Regions from separate parts of the Halopseudomonas xinjiangensis genome, predicted to be linked through region 2. Evidence: predicted binding sites of a transcription regulator. Region 2 holds the regulator's gene; each other region holds the start of a gene.

Region 1 (4,196 bases), 120 kb from region 2:
GTAATGGCTTCGGGCTGCTCGTAGATTTCCTTGAGCATGAAGTGGCGATACTCGCCCTTGTCCAGGCTATGGGCTGCATGCTCGTAGCGCTTCACCGGCCGCTCGACCGCTTCATGCTTGATGTTCCATATGTCGCACTGCTCGCGGCTGACCCGAGCGTAATCGCCTTCTTCCAGGTAGCGGAAGCAGTCGGTTACCTGCAACAGGGCAAGCGGGTCTGAGGCGATGTAGTGCTCTTCGACGCCCTCGCCAATGACCAGCGGGCTGCCCATGCGGGAGCAATACAGGGTTTCCGGCTCGTCTTCGTGAATCACGGCGAGCGCATAAGCGCCGTGGATTTCACCGAGCGTTTGGCGGAATGCCTCGAGCAGGTCCTTGCTTTGACCGTAGTGATAAGCGAGCAAATGGGCGACGACTTCGGTGTCGGTTTCCGAAGTGAAGGCGTAGCCAAGCTCCTTGAGCTTCTTTCGCAGCGGCGCGTGGTTTTCGATGATGCCGTTGTGAACGACGGCCAGGCCATCGGAAATGTGCGGATGCGCGTTGTGTTCAGCTGGTTTGCCATGCGTCGCCCAGCGAGTGTGGGCAATGCCCAGGTGGCCGAGCGCTGGCGTTTCGCTCAGGCTCTTTTCCAGCTCGATTACCTTGCCGACGGCGCGAACGCGCTGAATGCTGTGATCGTCATTCATCACCGCCACCCCGGCCGAGTCGTAGCCGCGGTATTCGAGGCGCCGCAGGCCTTCAATCAGGATGGGAGTGATATTACGTTGAGCGATGGCGCCGACGATTCCGCACATGGGGTGTCCTTGGGGCGAGCTGCAAAAGGGCGAAGTTTAGCATCGCGCTATAGGACAAGGTAGCGCCGGTGGGATTGGTCGGCCTGGTCCGTCATCCGGCGGTTACGGATATTGTCGGCGAGTCTGCTTTCGCGCCCGGGTGCGCTCCTGCAATGTTCATGTAGGAGCGCACCCGAGCGCGAACAAATGCGTTCATCACGACCGACTGAGATTTGCTGGGCTACCGCTTGGCAAAGCGCTCCACCAAAGCCGTCTGTTGCCTGGCGGTTGCTGCCAGCTCAATACCCACATCCGCGCTGCGTGCAGCCTGAGAGGCGGTGCTGTCCGACAGGCCGGCAATATTCACCACGTTACGGTTGATCTCGTCGGCCACTGCGCTCTGCTCTTCTGCCGCAGCAGCGATTTGGCCGGTCATCTCATTGATTTGGTCGATGGCGGTGCGAATGCCGTCGAGCGCCTCGTCCGCTTCGACGACGCGGCTAACACCGATCTCGGCCTGCTCGTGGCCGGAATGCATGGTCGTTACGGCGCGCGCGGCGGCCGTCTGTAGATTCTCGATCAGCTTGTGAATCTCTTCGGTCGAACTGGCGGTACGACTGGCCAGCGCGCGGACTTCATCAGCCACCACGGCAAAGCCGCGGCCCTGTTCGCCGGCGCGTGCCGCTTCGATCGCCGCATTGAGTGCCAGCAGGTTGGTTTGTTCGGCAATACCCTTGATTACGTCCACGACACTGCCGATCTCCCTCGCATCGAGCGATAGTTGATTGGAAACGTTGGCGGCGGAGCGAACGGATTCGGACAGCACTTCGATAGCATCCCGCGCCTGGCTGGCTACCTGCTTTCCACGCGTTGCCAGTGCACTCGCTTCGCGGGTCGCATCGGCAGTGCGCTGGACGTTGCCGGATACTTCCTGGGTGGCTGCAGCCATCTCGTTGATGGCGGTGGCGACCATATCGGTCTCCTGGCGCTGGCGCGACAGGCCGTCGCTGCTGCTGCGCGCCAGCTGGCTGGATTCCTCCGCTTGCTTACGCAGACCCTCGGTACTGTCCATGACGCGGGTCAGGCACGTGCGCAAGCGTGCCTGCTGGCTGTGCATGGCCATTTCCAGCTGGCCGAGCACGCCGCGATGGGGTGTGTACATGGTCGCTAGCAGCGGATCGATGATCGCATCGTCTGCAGCGCCGATGGCGCGCTGCATGCGGTTATCTCCGATCTGCTTGTAGACCCACGCCGCTGGGATGCTGGCTGCGCACGCGACAGCCGCGCCCATGCCGCCAAAGGCGATCGTCAGGCCGCCGCCGATTGCCGCAGCGGAGATGCCAAACGCGGCCGGCAACACTATCCCAGCCCAGTCGGTAGTATGCGCTGAGCGGCCTTCATTCAATCGACGGTACAACGCCTCGGCGCGCTCGACCTGGGCCGCGGTGGTACGCACGCGCACCGATTCGTACCCGGTAACCTGACCGTTTTCCCAGATGGGCGTGGCGTAAGCGTTGACCCAGTAGTGGTCACCATTCTTGCAGCGGTTCTTGACGATGCCCATCCAGCTGCGGCCGTCTTTCAGGTCCGTCCACATATGCGCAAATACCGCTGCCGGCGTGTCAGGGTGACGTACCAGGTTGTGAGGGCTGCCGATCAGCTCCTCACGGGTGAATCCGCTGATATCGACGAAGGCATCATTGCAGTAGACGATCTGACCCTTCAGATTGGTTGCAGAAATGAGGCGTTGCTCGGGCTTGAAGGTACGTTCACGTTGAGTGATCGGGAGATTGTTGCGCATTGAAATCCTGGTCTGGAAAAAGGCGGGAGCGGAGAGCGGTATTTTGTTGTCTATGATGACTGTATCGCCCGAGCACGCAGAGGCTTTAGCTTCTGTTACGAAAGTATTAAACACACTGTTTCGAAGTTCGCTTCAATCCGGCGCACGCCGTCGGCATACGAGAAAGGAGAGTCGCAGATGTCCCAAGGCAATAGTCTGGATACGCTGAGCACGCTGCAGGTGGGGGAGACGACCTACCACTACCATTCATTGCCGAAGGCGGCCGAGAAACTCGGCAACATCGATAGGCTGCCCGTATCGCTCAAAGTGCTGCTGGAGAATCTGCTGCGCCACGAGGACGGCGTGACCGTCACGCGAGACGATATCCAGGCGATGGCCGACTGGTTGAAGACGCGCTCGTCCGACCGGGAAATCCAGTACCGACCTGCGCGTGTCCTGATGCAGGACTTCACCGGCGTTCCGGCGGTGGTCGACCTGGCTGCGATGCGCGACGCCATGGCCAAGGCCGGTGGCGATCCGCAGCGCATCAATCCGCTGTCACCCGTGGATCTGGTCATCGACCACTCGGTGATGGTGGATCGCTTCGGCTATGACGATGCCTATGAAGACAACGTCGATATCGAGATGAAGCGCAATGGCGAGCGCTACGAATTTCTGCGCTGGGGTCAGAAAGCCTTCAATAATTTCCGCGTGGTGCCGCCGGGCACGGGCATCTGCCACCAAGTGAACCTGGAATACCTGTCGCAGAGCGTCTGGGCTTCCGAAAAGGATGGCAAAACCTGGGCCTACCCGGACACGCTGGTAGGTACCGATTCACACACCACCATGGTCAACGGCCTGGGTGTGCTGGGCTGGGGCGTCGGCGGCATCGAAGCAGAGGCAGCCATGCTCGGCCAGCCGGTATCGATGCTGATTCCGGAAGTCATCGGCTTCAAAATGACTGGCAAGCTGCCCGAAGGCATCACGGCCACTGACCTGGTACTGACCGTCACCCAGATGCTGCGAGCGAAGGGCGTAGTCGGCAAGTTCGTGGAATTCTACGGCGACGGTCTAGCCGATCTGCCGTTGGCCGACCGCGCGACCATCGGCAACATGGCGCCGGAATACGGCGCCACCTGCGGCTTCTTCCCCATCGACGAAATCTCTCTGGGTTACCTGCGCATGACCGGGCGCCCGGATGAAGTGATCGATCGTGTCGAAGCCTACTGCAAGGCGCAGGGCATGTGGCGGGAACAGGGCATGGAGCCGGAGTTTACCGACAAGCTGGAACTCGACCTCAGCGAAGTCGAAACGAGCCTGGCCGGACCCCGGCGCCCACAGGATCGCGTTTCGCTGGGCGGCGTAAGCAAGGCGTTCCAGGAGCTGATGGATCTGCACCCGGCGCCGCGCGACCAGAATCAGGTCGAAGAGGACGGCGAAGGCATGGGCCGTGGCCAGGCCAAGGTCAGCATGAACGGTGAAGAGTTCACGCTGGAGCACGGCGCGGTGGTCATTGCTGCGATCACCTCGTGCACCAACACGTCCAACCCGAACGTGATGATGGCGGCAGGCCTGGTGGCGAAGAAGGCGGCGGAGCTGGGATTGCAGCGCAAGCCGTGGGTGAAATCTTCGCTGGCGCCGGG
Region 2 (4,196 bases):
CACGCACTTCGGCAAACATCCCGTTGACCGCATCCAGCGCCTGCAACACCACGTCCATCAGTTCCGAGGTGACCTGACGCTCACCCTTGCGAAGGATGTCGAAGACGTTCTCGGCGATATGGCAGCAGGCGACCAGAGCATCGAGCTGGAGGAATCCGGCCCCGCCCTTGACGGTATGGAAACCGCGAAAGATGGCGTTGAGCAGGTCCGTATCCTCGGGACGGTTTTCCAGCTCCACCAACTGCTCGGACAATAATTCGAGGATCTCTCCGGCTTCCACCAGGAAGTCCTGGAGGATCTCTTCATCCGCGTCGAAACTCATGCACCCACTCCCCTAGAAGCCAAGGCTGGACAGAAGATCATCAACTTCGTCTTGTCCAGAAACCACGTCTTCTCTTATATCGGCATGAATCTGCGGACCTTCACCCCTGTCCGAGGTTTTTTTCTCCTCACGCTTGGGCTCGGCATGATCGATACCCGCGAGGCGGTCGACCTGACCAGCCATACGCACCAGATTGACCAGGCTTTCCTCGACATCATGAACCAGCGCGGTGACACGCTTGATCACCTGTCCGGTGAGATCCTGATAATCCTGCGCGATGAGGATGTCGTTAAGATGCGAGGACACCTGTGCACTGGATTTCTCGGTCTTTTCGAGAAACTCGCCAATCCGCCTGTACAGGTCGCGGAATTCGGTGGCGGCCATTTCGCGGCGCTGCAGACGATCCCAGTCAGCCTTGAGCGCGGACGCTTCCTGACCAAGATCCGAGACGATAGGTGCGCTACTTTCCACCAGATCCATGGTGCGGTTGGCCGCCTTGTCGGTCAGCTTGACGACATAGTCGAGCCGATCGGACGCATCGGATATCTTTGACACTTCGCCGCTGTCACCCAGCGCGTGAGATGTGTCGATCTGGAAATTCACGATGGAGTTGTGCAGCGCACGAGTCAGTTGCCCGACTTCGTGGTAAAGCCCACGATCGCGCGCCTGATTGATGGCGTGGATGACGAGGATGGCTTCGCCGAACTGGCCTTTTTCGAGAAACTCGACCAGTTGCCGCGCGTTATCCTTGAGAGAGTGTTCAAATTCCTGAGCAGTCGCCTGGCCGGGATCCTTGCTTAAAGCCATAACCTGTACCCCGGATTACTTTGCCTGGACTCGCTCGAAAATCTTTTCGATCTTTTCCTTCAGCGCCTGCGCGGTGAACGGTTTGACCACATAGCCGTTCACGCCGGCTTGTGCGGCCTCGATGATCTGGTCGCGCTTGGCTTCGGCGGTAACCATCAGCACCGGAAGATGCTTGAGACGGTCGTCGGCGCGCACGGCCCGAAGCAGGTCGATGCCGCTCATGCCCGGCATGTTCCAGTCGGTAACCAGAAAGTCGAAACCACCGCTCTGCAGCATCGGCAAGGCGGTATTGCCATCATCGGCCTCGGCCGTGTTGGTGAACCCCAGGTCGCGCAGCAGGTTCTTGATAATACGTCTCATCGTCGAAAAATCATCAACGATGAGGATCTTCATGTTCTTGTCCAAGTCGACCTCCGTACAAACCAGGGAAAGTGCAGGTTCGCACTCGCTAATCAGATGCTAATGGCCTTGCCAGCCTTGTCGTTGTTGCGGTGTGCTGGCTACCCGGGCATTGTCCGGATGCTGGCGATAAAATCAATCGTTGCGCCAGTCTGCCAGACGCGCCCGCAGGCGTGCCGCGCACTGACTGTGCAACTGGCTCACACGGGACTCGCTGACGCCGAGGACGGCACCGATTTCCTTGAGATTCAGTTCTTCGTCGTAATACAGCGATAACAGCAACCGCTCCCGCTCGGGCAGGCCATCGATAGCCTGGACCAGCGCCGACCGGAATCGCTCGTCCTGAAGCCCGCCGTAGGGCTCGTGATCGGCGTGCGCGTCGGCCTCCCCGCCCGATTCGAGCAGATCCTCGAAACTGAACAGTTTGCTGCCGCTGGTATCGTTGAGAATCGAGTAATAATCGTCGAGACTCATATTGAGTTCGGCAGCGATCTCGTGATCTTTAGCGTCACGGCCCAAACGACCTTCAACGGCACGTACTGCGTCGCTGACCATACGTGTGTTGCGGTGGACTGAGCGCGGAGCCCAGTCACCCTTGCGCACCTCGTCGAGCATGGCTCCGCGGATGCGGATGCCAGCGTAGGTCTCGAAGCTTGCACCTTTACCGTGATCGAATTTTTTTGACGCTTCGAGCAGACCGATCATGCCGGCCTGCATCAGATCCTCGACCTGAACGCTCGACGGCAACCTGCCCAGCAGGTGATAGGCGATACGTTTGACCAGGGGAGCGAATTGCTCGACAAGACGATCCTGATATTCGGCAGAACTTTGGGCGCGGGTATACATGCGTACTCCACTGGCCGATGCGTTCATAGCCCCGACCCTGTCTGCTGCACCAGACGTTCGACAAAGAACTCCAGGTGCCCACGTGGGTTGGCAGGCAGGGGCCAGGAATCCACTTTTTGCGCAATGCCACGGATGGCGATGGAAGCCTTGCTGCGCGGGAATGCGTCATACACCGCACGCTGCTTCTGGACTGCCTTGCGCACCGCTTCGTCGAAGGGCACCGCGCCGACGTACTGCAGCGCGACATCCAGGAAGCGGTCTGTCACTTTGGTCAGTTTAGCAAACACCGTACGGCCTTCCTGCGGCGTATTCACCATGTTGGCGAGCACGCGGAAACGAGTCATGCCGTAATCGCGGTTGAGCAATTTGATCAGCGCGTAAGCATCGGTGATCGAGGTCGGCTCGTCGCAGACAACGACCAGTACTTCCTGAGCCGCGCGCACGAAGCTGACGACCGAATCACCGATCCCCGCGGCGGTGTCGACGATGAGCACGTCAAGATTGTCGCCGATGTCGCTGAATGCCTGGATCAATCCCGCATGCTGCTGCGGGTTGAGGTTGACCATTTTCGCGGCGCCCGAGGCGGCCGGAACGATGCGGATTCCGCCCGGGCCGGTGATCAGCACGTCGCGCAGATCGCAGGTGCCTTCCAGCACGTCGGCGAGCGTTGCCTTGGGTTTGATACCGAGCAGGACGTCGACGTTGGCCAGGCCAAGGTCGGCATCAAGCAGTACAACGCGACGGCCCAGGTCAGCCAGTGCCAGGCTGAGGTTGACCGAAACGTTGGTTTTGCCGATCCCGCCCTTACCGCCGGTGACCGCGATAACCTGAACCGGATGTTTGATGGCCATCTGTGTCGATTACCTTGTCTTGAAATTCATTAGCTTGCCCGCTGGGTATGCAATATACCCGCAAACACGTCGGCCATGGCCTGATCTGCCGGGGCTTCGTTGCCTGCCAGGCTGACTGCCCGGCTAACCAACTGGTGACCCACAGCCTTGCTGATGTCGTCTGGAATACGCTGGCCATCTGCCAGATAGGCTACCGGCAAACCCTGTTCCATAGCCAGCCCTAGGGATTCGCCCAAAGTGGCGGCTTCGTCGACCTTGGTCAGGATACAGCCGGACAAGCCACAGGCGCGGTAATTGTGAAAAGCCGCCTTGAGTACCCGGTACTGACTGGTGGCAGCCAGAACGAGCATGGTTTTGACCCGCTTGCCCTGCGCAGCCAGCTCGCCGAGTTGTCCACGCAGTTGTGGATCCTGAGCCTGAAGACCAGCGGTATCCACCAGAACCAGTCGCTTGCCGGTGAACTCGTCGAGCACATCACTCAGACTGTTCTGCTCGTCAACCACACGCACCGGCACATTGAGAATGCGGCCCAGCGTGCGCAGTTGCTCATGCGCACCTATACGATAGGTGTCCATCGTTACCAGTGCCACGTGCTGGCTGCCGTGCTTGAGTACATAACGTGCCGCCAGCTTGCCGAGCGTGGTGGTCTTGCCGGCGCCGGTAGGGCCGACCAGGGCGATCACTCCACCCTGTTCGATGAGTTCTTCACGGATGACCGGGATGCTCTGCGCCAGATGCGCCAGCAGCAACCGCCAGGCCTGACGGGTGTCGGTGATGTCGGCCACCCTGCTCAGCAATTCCTTGCACAGCTCGGCCGGCAGACCCAGTTGAGTCAATCGGCGCCAGAGGCTGGCCTGACGAGGCTGATGCTGGTTGACCTGACCCCAGGCCAGGCTGCCGAGCTGCGTCTCGAGCATCTCGCGCAGACCGGCGAGCTCGGCACGCATGGCGCTGAGACCTGCGCCCTCTTC
Region 3 (4,196 bases), 1.2 Mb from region 2:
GCAAACGCTTACGGAGCTGCGGCTGGCTATGCCCGCGCAGATTCCGCGATGCGTGGCCGGCGAGCCGATCAGGTACGCACCGCCATGCAGGTACAGCATGACTCGCTCGTCAGCGCGTTCGGGCCGATGCCACTCGCAGGCGCTTCCGGCAATCACCTCCTGCGTCCGGCTGACGCCCTTGGCGAGCGGCATGCCACTGGTCATCAGTCGCAGGATGGCGCGCTGGGTGGCTATCGGAACCGGCGGGCGAATCAAGCCGCGGAACATCGATTTCATCGAACCACGCAGCAGGTTCCGCACGAACGGCTGGTCACTCACCGGCGCGGTGTAATCAACGTGCACATTCATAGTCGGACATCTCCGGTTTGCGGGTCAGCCGGCGATAGCTGAACGTGTAGCCCGGCCAATTGTTGGTTTGCTTGCCCTCGGCAGTCTGGTACCAACTGGTGCAGCCACGGCTCCATACGGTCTCGCTCGCGGCTTGCTGGATGTCCACATTGAACGCGCCCTGTACTTCCGGGCGTACGTCCATGTAACGCAAACCACGGCGGTGCAGCGTTTGCAAACAGCCGATGACGTAGTTGAACTGGCTCTCGAGCATATAAATGATCGAGCTGTGCCCCAAGTTGGTATTAGGACCGTAGAGGACGAACAGATTGGGAAAGCCGCTGACGCTGATCCCCTTGTAGGCTTCAGCGCCGGCGCGCCAGGCATGATTCAGTTCCTGCCCGTCGCGTCCGGTAATGGCCATTGGCGCGAGGAATTCGGTCGCGGCAAAGCCGGTTCCATATATCAGTACGTCGGTCTCGTGCAACTCGCCGTCACTGGTGCGCACGCCGGCAGGTTCTACCCGCTCGATCCGGTTGGTGACGATCTCGACATTGGCCCGGTCGAGTGCCGGGTAGAAGTCGTTACTGATAAGGATGCGCTTGCAGCCAATCGGATAGTCCGGGATCAGCTTTGCCCGTTTGGCTGGATCGGTTACGCCCTGTTGCAGGTGTTTGTAGAAGGCATTTTCGGTGGACTTCATCATCTGCGGATAACTGATGAACGCCAGCGCCCGTGATTCATGGGCCAGATACTGCAGCCCCCGCGCAAGCTTCTGCAGTGCTGGCCAGGCGTGCAATCGCTGGTGGTCGCGCTGGCTGTATTCGCGGTCCGCCTTGGGAATCACGTATGGCGCGCTGCGCTGGTAGACGGTCAGGTGACTGACCTTCGGCGCGATCTGCGGAACGAACTGAATGGCCGAAGCGCCGGTGCCGATCACCGCCACCCGTTTCCCCTCGAGCTCCACGTCGTGCTTCCATTTGGCCGAATGGAAGGCGTCCCCAGCGAAGCTCTCCAACCCGGGGATGGATGGATACAGAGGTCTGTTCAGCTGGCCGCAGGCGCTCACCAGCGCTCGTGCTGTGAGTTCCTCGCCCTGGGCAGTGGTCACGTGCCACAGGCCGCTTGCCTCGTCGAATCGTGCTGCAGTTACCTCGCAGTCGAGGCGTAAGCGGGGGGCAAGGTGGTATTTGCGCACACAATGCCGGATGTATTGGTGAATCTCTTCCTGCCTGGCGTAACGCGTTGACCAGTCCGGCTTGGGCTCGAATGAATATGAATACAGATGCGACGGCACATCACACGCTGCGCCCGGGTAGCTGTTGTCGCGCCAGGTTCCGCCGACATCACCGCCTTTTTCCAGTATCAGCCAATCGCTGATGCCTGCCTGGTCGAGCCGGATGGCCAGACCGATCCCGCCGAAACCTGCACCAATTATCACCACGCTCAGGGGCGCTGTTGCCTGTTCGTCAATGCTCATGGATCGAACTCGCTGAAGTGAGTACAAGGTGACCACGGCCACTCCTGATACCGATACTAGGTGACAGCAGCAAGGGTTTCGCCCCCTCCGATGGGGGAGAAGCAGGGTAACCAGGCGGCCGGCTCAGCGCCCACGACAACTCCGGGCTGGCTTCCCTCCGATTGGAGCCCCAGCGAAGGACGGCTAGAATGAATCTCTCCCGCCAGCCCTCACAGCGATGCAAACCATGACTCCGATTCGCTACGCCGAGACCGACACGCTGAGCCTGCGTCAGCTCGATGAGCTCAATAGGGTTGAAAAGGGCACCAGCTTCCGCGCATTCAAGGCTTGCCGTGACGCTCTGATCGAAGGAGTCGATTACTTCCATCTGCCAGCTCAGGAGCACGAGTCGTTGATCAACGAGCTCAAATCAGCCGGACTCGTCTACGCGACCACTGTCAATCTGGTTCTGTTCACCCACTCAGGCTACGAGCGTATCCGGCGAAGCGCCGCTTCCCGTCCCGCTCCTTCGAATGATGGCTCTTTGACATAAGTTGTTGAAATACTGATAAATATTCCTATCCATCACTAAAGCTCGTTTCGTCTCGGTCGATACTTGAAGCAATCCAGGACCGCTATCCGGTCCGCTGACACTTGCCGAGATCCTTCATGCTGAAAAAATCGATACGTGCACGAACGCTGGCTCTTCTGGCCGGCAGCCTGGCTCTGCTCCTGGTAATCGCCCTGGTCAGTTTCAGCGTACTGTCTTCCAAGGTCGACGCATACATGCATCTGGTGCATGGCCCCTTGCGTGCAAGCGAGCTCATCGATCGTGCCAGCAGCCAATTCAAGACCCAGGTCCAGGAATGGAAGAACGTGTTGCTGAGAGGCGAGGACCAGGCAGCGCTGGACAAGTACTGGGGCGCTTTCCAGGCGCAGGAGCAGAGCGTCCAGGCGACGCTGAGCGAACTCGGCGCGCTCGAAGGCATCCCCCCTGAGGTTGGCAGCGCAGTTCAGCAACTGCGTGCGGAGCACTTACGTCTGGGCGTTGCGTATCGTTCAGGGCTGGATGCCTTCATGGCCGCAGGCCGCGATCACCAGGCCGGTGACAAGGCCGTGAAAGGCGTGGACAGGGCGACCTCGGAGCAAATGGAAGCGCTGGTGCGCTCGCTGCGCCAAAGTGCCGAAGATCAGGCAATTCAGATCGACGAGAGTTCTGACAGGGCGGTGTGGCTGGGCATCATCGTGCTGATCGTTTCCGGGCTCGGCTTGATCGTGATCAGCGCCTGGCGGATCGACCACATACTGGTGACCCCGATCCGGACACTCACTGAGCGCATCGATTCGTTAAGTCGGGGCCGACTGGGTCAGCGCATTGCAACGGACCGTGTCGATGAGCTTGGCCAGTTGACCAACGCCGCCAACACGCTGACCGACTTTCTTCGCGAAACGTTTCGGCAGTTGCAGACCAGCGGAGCCGAGCTCGACGAAGCCAGCGGCGCGCTGAACTCGGTCGCCACCACCATAGCCGCCGGAACCCGTGACCAGTTCAGTCGTACCGATCAGGTTGCCACGGCGATGGAAGAAATGTCGGCAACCGCACAGGACGTTGCACGACACGCGTCGGCTGCGGCAGCATCAGCCGATGCTGCCGAACAGGCAGCGCAGCGCGGTGATCTGGTTATGCAAGGGACGGTGGCTTCGATCAAGAGCGTCCGCAAGGAGATCGCTGCAACGGCTGCGGTAATCCAGCAACTGGAGAGCGACAGCGGCCGCATCGGGCAGGTGCTTGACGTCATCCGCGGTGTCGCCGAGCAAACCAACCTATTGGCGCTCAACGCTGCTATCGAAGCTGCGCGGGCAGGAGAGGCCGGCCGTGGGTTCGCCGTCGTCGCCGACGAAGTGCGGACACTGGCGCAGCGCACTGCCGCATCGACAGCCGAGATCAATCAGATTATTGCCGCGGTGCAGCGCGGTGCGCTGGATGCGGTGGGTGCCATCGAAGCCGGTCAACAGCAAAGCGAAAAAGGGCTTGAGGAAGTGATCCAGGCAGGTGATGCGCTTCGGCAGATCACCGCGGCGGTCGAGGCGATCCGGGATATGAATCATCAGATCGCGACGGCTGCGGAAGAGCAAAATGCCGTCGTTGACGACATCACCTGCAACCTTTCCCAGATACGGGAAATCGGTAGCGCCAACCAGCAGAATGTCGAACGCACCGCGACCGCCAGCGAGCGACTGCATGCCATTTCGGCCGACATGCGCAAATTGACTGCGCGTATCGTTCAGTAGCTGGAAGAAAGTGTGCCGCCGCGAGCTGTTCGGTCTAGTCAGCCGCGTGCGGGCTCGCGATATCGCTCCAGGCATCCGTCGCGTCCGAGCCGATAGCGGGCGAAGTCCTCGGCCAGGA

The links. Region 2 encodes FliA, which starts transcription of late flagellar genes. Its sites were predicted from a motif close to CTAAAGTTTNNNNNNNNNNNGCCGNTAA; they were not measured.
Region 1: BLT85_RS03700 (methyl-accepting chemotaxis protein) is a predicted target of FliA. The motif match lies at 2,636-2,663, and genes of this name have one in related genera.
Region 3: BLT85_RS08660 (methyl-accepting chemotaxis protein) is a predicted target of FliA. The motif match lies at 2,375-2,402, and genes of this name have one in related genera.

What each region holds. Positions count from the first base shown of each region.
Region 1 covers NZ_LT629736.1:816,777-820,972, forward strand. The annotation lists gene glmS (glutamine--fructose-6-phosphate transaminase (isomerizing)) at 1-794, opposite strand, end outside; gene BLT85_RS03700 (methyl-accepting chemotaxis protein) at 1,015-2,574, opposite strand; gene acnA (aconitate hydratase AcnA) at 2,752-4,196, shown strand, end outside.
Region 2 covers NZ_LT629736.1:695,660-699,855, reverse strand. The annotation lists gene BLT85_RS03205 (chemotaxis protein CheA) at 1-322, opposite strand, end outside; gene BLT85_RS03200 (protein phosphatase CheZ) at 335-1,129, opposite strand; gene BLT85_RS03195 (chemotaxis response regulator CheY) at 1,145-1,522, opposite strand; gene BLT85_RS03190 (RNA polymerase sigma factor FliA) at 1,664-2,401, opposite strand; gene fleN (flagellar synthesis regulator FleN) at 2,398-3,225, opposite strand; gene flhF (flagellar biosynthesis protein FlhF) at 3,255-4,196, opposite strand, start outside.
Region 3 covers NZ_LT629736.1:1,903,193-1,907,388, reverse strand. The annotation lists gene BLT85_RS08675 (alpha/beta hydrolase) at 1-348, opposite strand, end outside; gene BLT85_RS08670 (flavin-containing monooxygenase) at 332-1,807, opposite strand; gene BLT85_RS08665 (ORF6N domain-containing protein) at 2,034-2,339, shown strand; gene BLT85_RS08660 (methyl-accepting chemotaxis protein) at 2,456-4,078, shown strand; gene BLT85_RS08655 (ribonuclease Z) at 4,117-4,196, opposite strand, start outside.